DNA from 2 places in the Micromonospora sp. FIMYZ51 genome. Region 2 is predicted to be linked to the other one. Evidence: riboswitches for the same ligand, from Rfam matches in the RefSeq annotation. Region 2 holds a riboswitch; the other holds the start of a gene.
The links. Region 2 has a riboswitch for cyclic di-AMP ahead of QQG74_RS10730 (C39 family peptidase). Riboswitches for the same ligand answer to the same signal wherever they lie in the genome.
Positions count from the first base shown of each region.

Region 1 (5,441 bases), 3.3 Mb from region 2:
TCTGCCCCGGTGCCGGCCACATGCTGATGATGGAGCGCCCCGAGGAGGTCAACGCCGCCCTGACCGGCGTACTGCGCCGGGTCCTCGACGCCGCACCGGCCCGCGTCGGCGCGCACCGCCGACGCCGCGCCTGACCGGGACCCGCTCCGCTGCCACCGGCGTCGCGAAGGTGCCCTTCCGGGCTGCTGTTCGGCGGGGCGTAATCTCGTGCGGTTGGCCGGGCGGCGTCACGAGGAGAAGCGAGCGGTGGATCAGAGCACCCTGGATCAGGAGATCGCCGTCGAGCAACGGCATCTCGACCGGGTGTACGCGCGACTGGCCGAGCTGCGCCGCGCCGCGGTACGGGCCGAACGGGACGGCTACCGGCTGGCCCGGGTGGGCAACTTCGGCGCCCTTGTCGAGCGGGACGCGATGGTCTTTCACGCCGCCCAGCGGCGTCATCTGCTCGACGCCGAATACGAGGGACTTGTCTTCGGCCGGCTCGACCTGCGCGACGGGCAGGTGCTCTACGTCGGGCGGCTCGGCATCCGTGACGAGGACGCCAGCACGCTTGTGGTGGACTGGCGGGCACCGGCCGCCGCCGCGTTCTACCAGGCCACCCCCGCCGAGCCGCTCGGTGTGGTGCGGCGGCGGACGATCCAGTCCAGCGGCGAGCGGGTCACCCGGATCGAGGACGACCTGCTCGACCCGGACGCCGCGCCGCCGGAGATGCCGGTGGTGGGCGACGGCGCGCTGCTGGCCACGCTGTCCCGGACCACCGGCCGGGGCATGCGCGACATCGTGGCGACCATCCAACGGGAACAGGACGAGGCGATCCGCTCCCCCGGTTCCGGAGTCACCCTGGTCTCCGGCGGTCCGGGCACCGGCAAGACGGCGGTGGCGCTGCACCGGGCCGCGTACCTGCTCTACGCCGACCGCAGCCGGTACGCCGGCGGCGGCATCCTGGTGGTCGGCCCCTCCTCGGTCTTCGTCTCCTACATTGCCTCGGTGCTGCCGTCGCTGGGCGAGGAGACCGCCACCCTGCACTCGCTGGGCAGCCTCTTCCTCGGGGTGGCCGCCACCCGGACCGACCCGCCCGAGGTGGCGGCGATCAAGGGGTCGCTGCGCATGCGCAAGGTGCTGGAACGGGCCGCTCGGGACGCCGTGCCCGACTCGCCGGCCGAGCTGCGGCTGCTCTACCGGGGGCAGTTGCTGCGGCTGGAGCGGTCCGAGTTGGACGCCATCCGGGACCGGGCGTTGCCCCGGGGCGCCCGCCGCAACGAGGTGCGCCGGGCCGGCTTCGACGGGGTGCTCGCCGCGCTCTGGGCGCAGGCCCGCCGGCTGGGCATCTCCGGTCTGCCGGAGCAGCGGGCCTTCGAGGACGAGCTGATCGAGCGGACGGACTTCCGGGACTTCCTCAAGGCCTGGTGGCCCCGGCTGCATCCCCGGCACGTGCTCGGCTGGCTGGCGCAGCCGGACCGGCTGCGCCGCTACACCGCCGGCCTGCTCTCCGGTGCCGAGACCCGACTGCTCGGCCAGGCGTACCGGGAGTCAGCCGAGCGGGGGCCGAGCGTGGCCGACGTGGCGCTGCTCGACGAGTTGGACGCGCTGCTCGGCAAGCCGGTGCGTCCGGCCCGCCCGAAGCGGGACCCGTACCAGCTGGCCGGCGGGGTACGCGAGCTGAGCACCTTCGCCGACCGGCAACGGGCCGCCCGGCAGGCGGCCCGCGAACGCCCGGAGGACTACCGGGACTATGCGCACGTGGTGGTCGACGAGTCGCAGGACGTCTCGCCGATGCAGTGGCGGATGATCGGCCGACGCGGGCGGCTGGCCTCCTGGACCGTCGTCGGCGACCCGGCGCAGACCGCCTGGACCGGCGATCCGCAGGAGCTGGCCCGGGCCCGGGACCAGGCGCTGGGCCGGCGCCGCCGGCACCGGTTCACGCTCACCACCAACTACCGCAACTCGGCGGAGATCTTCGCGGTGGCGGCGGCCGAGATCCGCCGGGTGTACCCGGATCTCGCGCTGCCCACGGCGGTCCGCACCACCGGGGTCGACCCGGTGCAGCTGACGGTGCCGGCGGCGAAGCTGGCGAGCACCGTCGCGACGGCGGCGAGCACCCTGCTCGACGAGGTCGAGGGCACCGTCGGGGTGATCACGCCGGTGCCGCGTCGCGACGAGGTCGCGGCCTGGCTGGACGGCCTCGGTGGGGAGCGTCTCCAGGTGGTGACCAGCCTGGAGGCCAAGGGCATGGAGTACGACGGGGTGGTGCTGGTCGCCCCGGGCGAGATCCGGGCCGAGCCGGGCGCCGGGGTACGCACCCTCTATGTCGCCCTTTCCCGAGCCACTCAGCGGCTCACCACGATCGACCCGGTCGACTGAGCAATTCCGGGAAACTGCCGCCTTAGTGCCGTTATGTCTGATTTAATGGTGAACGAGCAAGTACCAGGAGTCACAGCAGCTGCACCAGTCACAGCAGTCCCGGTACGCTCGGACCCGGCCCCCGCCAGGCGGCACCCACCGGTGCCGGCGGTGGTCGCCGCCTAATCGCCCGCCAGGGCGAACCGGGGAACCATGTTCCTGGGGTGCATCCGCGCACGCGGTAGGGATCTTCCGTCCCGAACCCGTCAGCTAACCCGGTCGGCGGCTGACGGAAGGACATGTGCATGCCAGCAGTGGCAACCGTGAGACCGGCCGCCCGGATGGCGGCCCTGATCGCCGCGGGGCTCGCCCTCGTGTTGAGCGTCACGCTCGCACCGTTCAGCCCCGCGACCGCCGCGCCACCGGTATCGCGTGCGGCAGCCCCCGACGACATCGACGACGAGGGTGGCACCCCGGCACTGCGCGCCCAACTGGAGGCGGCCAGCAAGGGCTACCTCGACGCCAAAGCCGCGCTGGACCGCTCGGTGAAGCGGCAGAAGGAACTGGCCAAGCAGCTCAGCACCACCGAGCAGCAGCTCGGCGAGCGCACCGCAAAGGTGGCCGAGATCGCCTCGCAGGCCTACCGCACCGGCCGGCTCGGCGCCGCGTCGGCGCTACTGAACAGCGGCACCCCGGCCGGCTTCATGGACCGGGCGGCGGCGCTGGACGTGGTGGCCGCCAACGAGGACCGCGCGGTCCGCGAGCTACAGGCCACCCGCGACGAGATCCGCAAGACCAAGCAGGCGCTGGACCTTGAGATCCAGGAGGAACGCAAGCAGGTCGCCGTGATGGCCAAGCGCAAGGAGCAGGCCGAGCGGGCGCTGACCGTCGCCAACGAGCGGGCCGAGGCGGCCGAACGCGCCGCCGCAGCCGCCGAGCGGGCCACCCGGGCGCCGACCAGCAGCCGTGGGTCCAGCCCCACCGCCAAGCCGGCGCCGCGCAACGCCAACGGCTCGTGGCCGAAGGAGTCGTGCAGCGTCAACGACCCCACCCCGGCCAACGGCTGCATCACCCCGCGCACCCTGCACGCGCTCAACCAGGCCAAGGCGGCCGGCTTCACGCGGTACGTCTCCTGCTACCGCTCCGGCGGCTCGGGTGAGCACCCGAAGGGTCGAGCCTGCGACTTCGCCGCCCAGAAGAACGGCTTCGGCGGTGCGGCCACGGGTGGCGACCGGACGTACGGCAACAACCTGGCGGCGTACTTCGTGAACAACTCCGACCGGCTCGCCGTGCTCTACGTGATCTGGTACAAGCAGATCTGGCTGCCCAGCAGTGGGTGGAAGTCGTACAGCGGCGCTCGCGGCGACCCGTCGAGCGACCACACAAACCACGTCCACCTGTCGGTCTACTGATCGAAGACCGGCACGTCGGGTGGGTCGCCTCGCACGGCGGCCCACCCGACGTCGTTTTCGCCTCAGCCCGTCGCCGTGCGCCGTGCCGCCACCTTGGTTACCGTCCTTGCAGTAAGCGGACATTTCGTCAGCTCGAACGGAAGGAACGGTCATGGGCAGGTGCCAACCGTGAGCGGACGGGTCATGGTGTTCGCACCGACGCCGCTGCTCACCGTCACGATCGACAAGCCGAACGACGCCCCGGAGCTGCACCTGCATCCCGGCGGTCAGGGTGTCTGGCAGGCCCGGATGGTGCTGTCGCACGGTGTCGACGTGGTGCTCTGCACGGCGCTCGGCGGCGAGATCGGTCAGGTGTTGAAACCGCTGCTGATCAGCGAGGGGGTCGACCTCAAGGTGGTCACCCGCGACTCGGGCGGCAGCGGCGGGTACGTGCACGACCGCCGCGAGGGCACCCGCCGGGAGATCGTCGACGTGACCGGCCAGCCGTTGAGCCGGCACGAGCTGGACGAGCTGTACAACCTGGCACTCGGCGAGGGACTGCGGGCGGCGGTGAGCGTACTCAGTGGGCCGAACGACCCGTCCCTGGTACCCGCCGACCTCTACCGCCGTTTCGCCGCCGACCTCGGTGCCAACGGCAGCCGGGTGGTGGTCGACCTCTGTGGTGAGCACCTGAACGCGGTACTGGACAGTGGGGTCTTCTTCGTCAAGGTCAGCCACGAGGAACTGATCGCCGACGGGCGGGCGGCCGGCGACGAGGCGGAACAGCTCATCGCCGCGATGCACGAACTGCACGCCTCCGGTGCCGAGAACGTGGTGGTCAGCCGGGCCGACCAGCCGGCGCTGGCGCTTGTCGAGGGCGAGGTGTTCGAGGTGCTGATGCCCCGGCTGGAGGCCGCCGATCCGCGCGGCGCGGGCGACTCGATGACCGCAAGCGTGGCGGCCGTGGTGGCCCGGGGCGGCGACGTGCACACCGCCATCCGCACCGGTGCGGCGGCCGGCGCGTTGAACGTCACCCGGCACGGGCTGGGCACCGGCCGGCTCGATTCGATCACCGGCCTGGTCGACCGGGTCCGGCTGGAGCCGGCCGGCGTCCAGCCGCAGCAACGCACCACCCCGGACGAGTTGGCCCAGCGGGTGGCCGGGCGATGACCTTGCGAATCCTGATCACCAACGACGACGGCATCAGCGCGCCCGGCATCCAGGCGTTGGCCCGCGAAGCGGTCGAGCGTGGGCACGACGTGGTGGTGGCCGCACCGCTGGAGGAGGCGAGCGGCACCAGCGCCGCGATGAGCGCGCTGGAACAGGACGGCCAGGTGGTGGTACGCGACCACCCGCTGCCGGAACTGGACGGAGTGCCCGCGTTCGGGGTGGGTGGCAGCCCCGGCTTCATCGCGCTCATCGCCGTGCACGGCGCTTTCGGGCCGCCACCGGCGGTGCTGCTCTCGGGAATCAACCGGGGCGCCAACGCGGGGCGGGCCGTGCTGCACTCCGGCACGGTGGGCGCGGCGTTCACAGCCGCCGCCAACGGCTGCCGGGCCATGGCCGTCTCGCTGGACGTGTTGTCGGTGGGTGAGGCCACCGCAGCCAGCGGCGGTGCCGCGGTGGCTGCCGCCGCCCGGATACGCGACGCCGACCGGCACTGGTCGACCGCCGCCCGGGTCGCGTTGGACCTGCTGCCCCGGCTGACCG
Region 1 covers NZ_CP134706.1:5,502,533-5,507,973, forward strand. Annotated here, with positions in the region: gene QQG74_RS24555 (alpha/beta hydrolase) at 1-134, shown strand, start outside; gene QQG74_RS24560 (AAA family ATPase) at 247-2,361, shown strand; cyclic di-AMP (ydaO/yuaA leader) riboswitch at 2,510-2,641, shown strand; gene QQG74_RS24565 (hypothetical protein) at 2,646-3,752, shown strand; gene QQG74_RS24570 (PfkB family carbohydrate kinase) at 3,921-4,901, shown strand; gene QQG74_RS24575 (5'/3'-nucleotidase SurE) at 4,898-5,441, shown strand, end outside.
Region 1: another riboswitch for cyclic di-AMP. It lies ahead of QQG74_RS24565 (hypothetical protein); the one in region 2 lies ahead of QQG74_RS10730 (C39 family peptidase).

Region 2 (5,441 bases):
GGGGGTGGGGGACTGGGTCATGGTTGGCCCTTCACATCCGAGATGGCGGGGGCGCGGTCGACCCTGAACGTTGTTTCTAGCATGGGCGGTCGGCGCGGAAGATGCCGGTACGGCGCGATTCGGCGCTGGTGGGCAGGTGTGTTAGCAGGGGGCCCTTGCTATGCACGAGGCGTTAACAGGGGGCCCTTCCTTACACCTGGGGTGGGAGTGGGCGGGTAGGGTGCCCGGATGACCAGCACGACCGTCGACCGGCCGACCGCCCCGACCGGACGCGGCACGGCGAGCCGGCTGCCGTCGCTGACCGGGTTGCGCTGGGTCGCCGCCCTGCTGGTCTTCGGTTTCCACGCCGGGACGATGCGGATCATCGCCGAGCCGGACCACCAGGCGGTGGTCGGCAAGATCTTCACCCTCGGCCTGTCCGGGGTGCAGTTCTTCTTCGTCCTCAGTGGGTTCGTGCTGGTCTGGTCGGCTCGACCCGGTGACTCCCGGCGGCGGTTCTGGCGGCGTCGGTTCGCCAAGATCTACCCGAACCACCTGTTGATGTGGGCGGTGGCGATGCTGGCCGCGCTCTGGTTCGCCGACCCGATCAACCCGGTGGCCGCGGTGGAGAACCTGTTCCTGCTCCAGGCCTGGGATCCCCGGCCGGGCTACTTCTACAGCGTCAACAACGTGAGCTGGTCGCTCTCCTGCGAGTTGTTCTTCTACCTGTGCCTGCCGCTGGCGCTGCCGTTGGTGCGGCGGGCCCGGCCGTGGCAGCTGTGGGCCGTGGTGATCGCGGTGCCGCTGCTGATCCTGGCGCTCTGGCCGGCGCAGACGCTGGTGCCGGAGCAGTACCGGTGGTGGTTCACCCAGGTGTTCCCGCTGGTGAGGTCGCTGGAGTTCTGGATGGGGGTGGCCGCCGCCGAACTGATGCTGCGGGGTCGCTGGCGCGGACCGCGCCTGCTGGTGGCGAGCCTGATCTTCGTGGCGACCTGGGTGGTGGCCGCGCAGTGGATCCGTGCCGAACTGTGGGCGGCGATCCTGTCGGCGGCGTACGTCGTGCTGATCGCGGCGGCGGCCGACGCGGACGTGCGGGGCAGCCGGTCGCCGCTGCGGTCCCGGCCGATGGTCTGGCTCGGCGAGGTCTCCTTCGCCTTCTACCTGGTGCACGTCTTCGCGATCATGACGATCATGCGGATCACCGGCGACTGGGGGACCGGCTTCCCGGGCTGGTGGGGTCCGGCCGCGGTGATCGGATTCCTGCTGCTCACCCTGGCCCTGGCCGCGTTGCTGCACCGCTACGTCGAGCAACCCATGATGCGCCGGCTGGCGCCGCCCCGCCCGAGCGCCGCCGGGACTGTCCACTCCGGACGATAGGGCTCGGCCGAGCGTCGGCTCGATCCGGCGAACAGTCCCACCCGACACGCCCGGACGGCGATGCGGCTGCCACGACGACGGCGGTAGCGTGAGGGCCGTGCTCATCGCCGCGCCTGCCTGTCCACTGTGGTGCTCGCGGCGTCCGGCCGTCCGGATGCTGACCGGCCTCGTGCCTCGTTCCCGCTGAGGCAGGTCATGGAGCAGTCTGTCCTCTACCAGTTCCTGACCGAGGTACCCCGGGCCGTCGCCATCTGGTCGGCGCTGCTGGTGCTCGCGCTGGGGGTGCTCACCGCCCTGGTCGCCCGCCCGCAGCGGGCCCGGTCGACCGAGGGGGCACCGGCGGTCGAGGGTGCGCCGGTGGCCGAGGGCGACTCGGCCGAGGATCCCGCCGTGACCACGGCCGCGGACCTGAGCAGGTACGCCGGAGAGGTGGCCGTGGCGGCGGCCGGTGCCGCGCGCAACGCCCAGCGGCGACGGGACGCCTGGCGGGTCGCGCACGAGGAACTCGAACGCGCCTGGACCGCGTACGACGAGGCGGAGCAGGTTGCCCGGCGACTCGCGGCCACGGTGCCGCTCGCGGTGCCGGGGGCGGTGCGGAGCCCGGACGAGTACGCCGCCCGGGAGCGGTGGCTGCACCGCGCCGCGATGGCCGCGCACTGGCGGGGCGACCTGACAGCCCGGCAGTTGAGCGAGGTGTTCGCTCGGCGGCGCGGTGGGGATCCCCGATGGCACCCTGCCGAGCAGGAGATCACCCTCGCCCGGCTGCTGCGCGACAGTCGGCTGGCCGCGTACCGGACGGCCGAGGCCCGGGAACGTGCGGCGTGGCGGGCGGCCGGAATCGCCGCCGAGGCCGCCCGTACGCTCGCTGCCGAGGCGTACGCTGCCGCACAGCGACTTCGGCCGGACCGGGTGCCGACGCGGCGCCGGGTCGCCTTCGGCCGGCCGGCCGTCATCCGGCGCTGGCGTCCGGCCCGGGTGGGCTGATCGGATGACCGCCCGGTCGGGCGGTCGGACCGACCTCGCCGACCGGTGCGGGTGCAGTCCCCGAGATGGGTGACCCCGGTCACATTGACTCCGGAAACGGTCACCGAGCGCGCTCGGGTGCATCGGTTACGTAATTTCCGGGACTTTTTGGGTGGTCGGTCCGGTTGTCGCCTTTCGGCGTGCTCAATTCCCCGAATCCCATTGAGCGACGCCAGTCGCCGAATACCCGGAAATAATTGATCTGGATCATGTTTACGCAGGCAATGACGGGTTGGCGCGCGGTTTGACCGGCCAGTAATGTCGCCCCGTCCGGTGCGGTAACCGATCGCAAAAGGCGACGCCGCGCCGACCCGCTCAATCGTGATCTCACGAACCGGGGACCCACTGCATTACCTGGGGTGAATCCGCGAGCCTCGGCCCGCGGTAGGGCGATCTTCCCGCCCGAATCCGTCAGCTAACCCGGTCGGCGGTGTCGGAAGGAGCTCCATTCGCGTGCAACACGTACCGATCCCCCCGTTGTTCCCACGCCTCCACGGCATCGCGGTGTCCGCGTTCGCCGGCTCTCCGACGGCGAGCTGATACCGGACCCACCGCCACCGCCCGGTGTCCCCGGGTGAATCTCTCGAACGGTCCGTCCGCGTCCGGGTGGTCGTCGGTTTCCCCTGCCGACCCGACCGCCGGCACCGGTACGGCCGCCCCAGCCCTCGTGGAGGATTTTGTGAAGCACACCGTCAAGCGTCAGCTCCGCCGCCTGGCGACGGAGCGTCCGTACCAGATCGTCGCCGGATCGGCGGCGGCGCTCATCCTGGCGACCGGCACGGGTGCCGCGCTCGCCGGCACCGGGGACGCCCCGGCCAGCGCACAGACCACCACCGTCGCCGAGTTGCGCGGTGACGCGGCGGCCTCCCGCAGCGACGCCCGGGTGGCGCAGACCCCATCGTCCGCGCCGAGCGAATCGGTCGCGGCCAGCGCCGCCGCCTCGCCCTCGCCGTCGCCCTCGCCGAAGGCCAGCTCCGCCACGCCGGACCCGGACCTGACCAGTAAGAAGGCCGCGCCGAAGCCGCCGGCGAAGAAGGTCCTGGACTACGACTACCAGGCACAGGTCAACGGCTACTACTGCGGCCCGGCCGCCGTGCGCAACGCGCTGAGCGCCGCTGGCGTCGAACGCGACCAGGACACCCTGGCCAGCCAGCTCGGCACCACGTTCGCCGGCACCAACTCGGCGGCGGACACCACCCGGGTGCTCAACGCCGTGCTCAAGGGCGACCCCTACCAGACCAGGTGGATCCGTGGTGGTGCGGCCACCCCGGCCCAGATGGACCAGCTCCAGGCCGACGTCGTGGCGACAATCAACGACGGGCGGGGTGTCGTGGTGAACGTGGCCGGCAGCGCCACGGACACCAACGGTCGCTGGCACTCCTTCCCCGGCGGGCACTACATCGCCGTGGTGGGCTACGAGGACGAGGGCCGAATGGTGAAGATCGCCGACTCGGCCGACGGGTCCTACTACTCCTACTGGATGAGCACCATCGACCTGGCCAACTGGGCGGCCACGCGCGGCTACTCGGCCTGACCGACCTGACGGACCCGAACGGGCGCCGGTTCCCCGCTGGGGAACCGGCGCCCTACCGTCACCGCCCCTGTCGCCCGCCCTTGCCCGCCCCGCCGGCCGTGCTCTCTGCCGTGCCGGCCGCGCCGGCCGCCGTGCCTGCCGCGTCGAGCGCCGGCACCAGCGGCGTCAACGCGGCCCGGACCAGGTCGGGCAGCGACCCGGACGGTACGACGAAACCGGGCATCGACGGTGCCACGGTCGTGGACTCCAGCCACTGCCGGAGGGCGACCCTGGCGGCTGCCCCGACGCTGGCCGAGAGCACCCGGGCGGTCAGGCGGTCGATGTCCGGGCAGCGTTCGGTGATGGCGTCGGCGAGCGGGCCCTCGATCGTGCTGACCGTGTCGACGTAGCAGGCGCGCAGGGCGGGACTTGTCGTGATCATCAACAGCGCCGCGCTGGACTGGTCGCCCTGGTCGGCGTACTGCCCGACGACGGCGTCGAGCACGGCGTCGGCGAGGCCGATCTCGGTGGGCCGGGAGAGCACGGCCGCCGCGACCTGTGCCGTACGTTCTGCGGTGACCGCCGCGATGATCGCCTGCTCGCGGCTTGAGAAGTAGTTGTTGTACGTCCTTGGTGACACCCCAGCGGCCTCGGCGATGTCGTCGACGCGGACGTTGCCCGGCCCGCGCTCCAGCGCCAGGCGCAGCGCGGCCGTGCGGAGCGCCGCTCTGGTCGCCTGCTTCTTCCGTTCCCGCAAGGAGGGGCGGCCCGCTGCTGTCACCCGCTCACCATCGCACAATCTCTGCGTGTCCGCAAACTTGCGTGCGCGCAGAAATTTGCTAGCGTCGCCACGAGCCCCCACCCCGGCGGCGCCCCGAGCGAGAAGGACCGACAGACATGCGAGCCAAGGGCATGAGCTACGACACCGGCTTCGTCCGGGACGGGCACAACTCGTTGCCGCACTTCGACCCGGAGTTGGTCCGGCGAGAGTTGACAATCATCCGCGACGACCTGCACTGCACCGCCGTCCAGATCGTCGGAGGCGACCCGCAGCGCCTGGAACTCGCCGCCCGGCTCGCCGCCGAACTCGGACTGGAGGTCTGGTTCTCGCCGTACCCGCTGGACCTGTCGGCCGACGAGGCCCTCGCCCTGTTTCTCGACTGCGCCGAGCGGGCCGAGCGACTGCGCGCGACCGGGGCCGAGGTGGTCTTCGTCTCCGGCGTCGAGCTGAGCATCATGAACCGGGGCTTCGTCGTCGGCGACCGCATCGACGACCGACTCGGCAACCTCCTTGCCGACCCGGTCGGCCGCGCCGAACGGATCGCCGAGGTCCGCTCCCGGCTCGACCGGTTCCTCCGCACCGCCGTGGCGGCGATCCGCGAACGCTTCCACGGAAAGGTGACCTACGCCGCCATTCCGTTCGAGGGCGTCGACTGGGAGCTGTTCGACTTCGTCACCCTCGAACTCATCCGCTCCGCCGAGGTCGCCGACCAGTTCCGGGCGGCCGTACGCGAACTCGTCGCCCAGCCCAGTCCGGTCGCGATCACCG
Region 2 covers NZ_CP134706.1:2,189,312-2,194,752, forward strand. Annotated here, with positions in the region: gene QQG74_RS10715 (solute carrier family 23 protein) at 1-21, opposite strand, end outside; gene QQG74_RS10720 (acyltransferase) at 229-1,356, shown strand; gene QQG74_RS10725 (hypothetical protein) at 1,552-2,340, shown strand; cyclic di-AMP (ydaO/yuaA leader) riboswitch at 2,682-2,824, shown strand; gene QQG74_RS10730 (C39 family peptidase) at 3,047-3,913, shown strand; gene QQG74_RS10735 (helix-turn-helix domain-containing protein) at 3,972-4,673, opposite strand; gene QQG74_RS10740 (hypothetical protein) at 4,790-5,441, shown strand, end outside.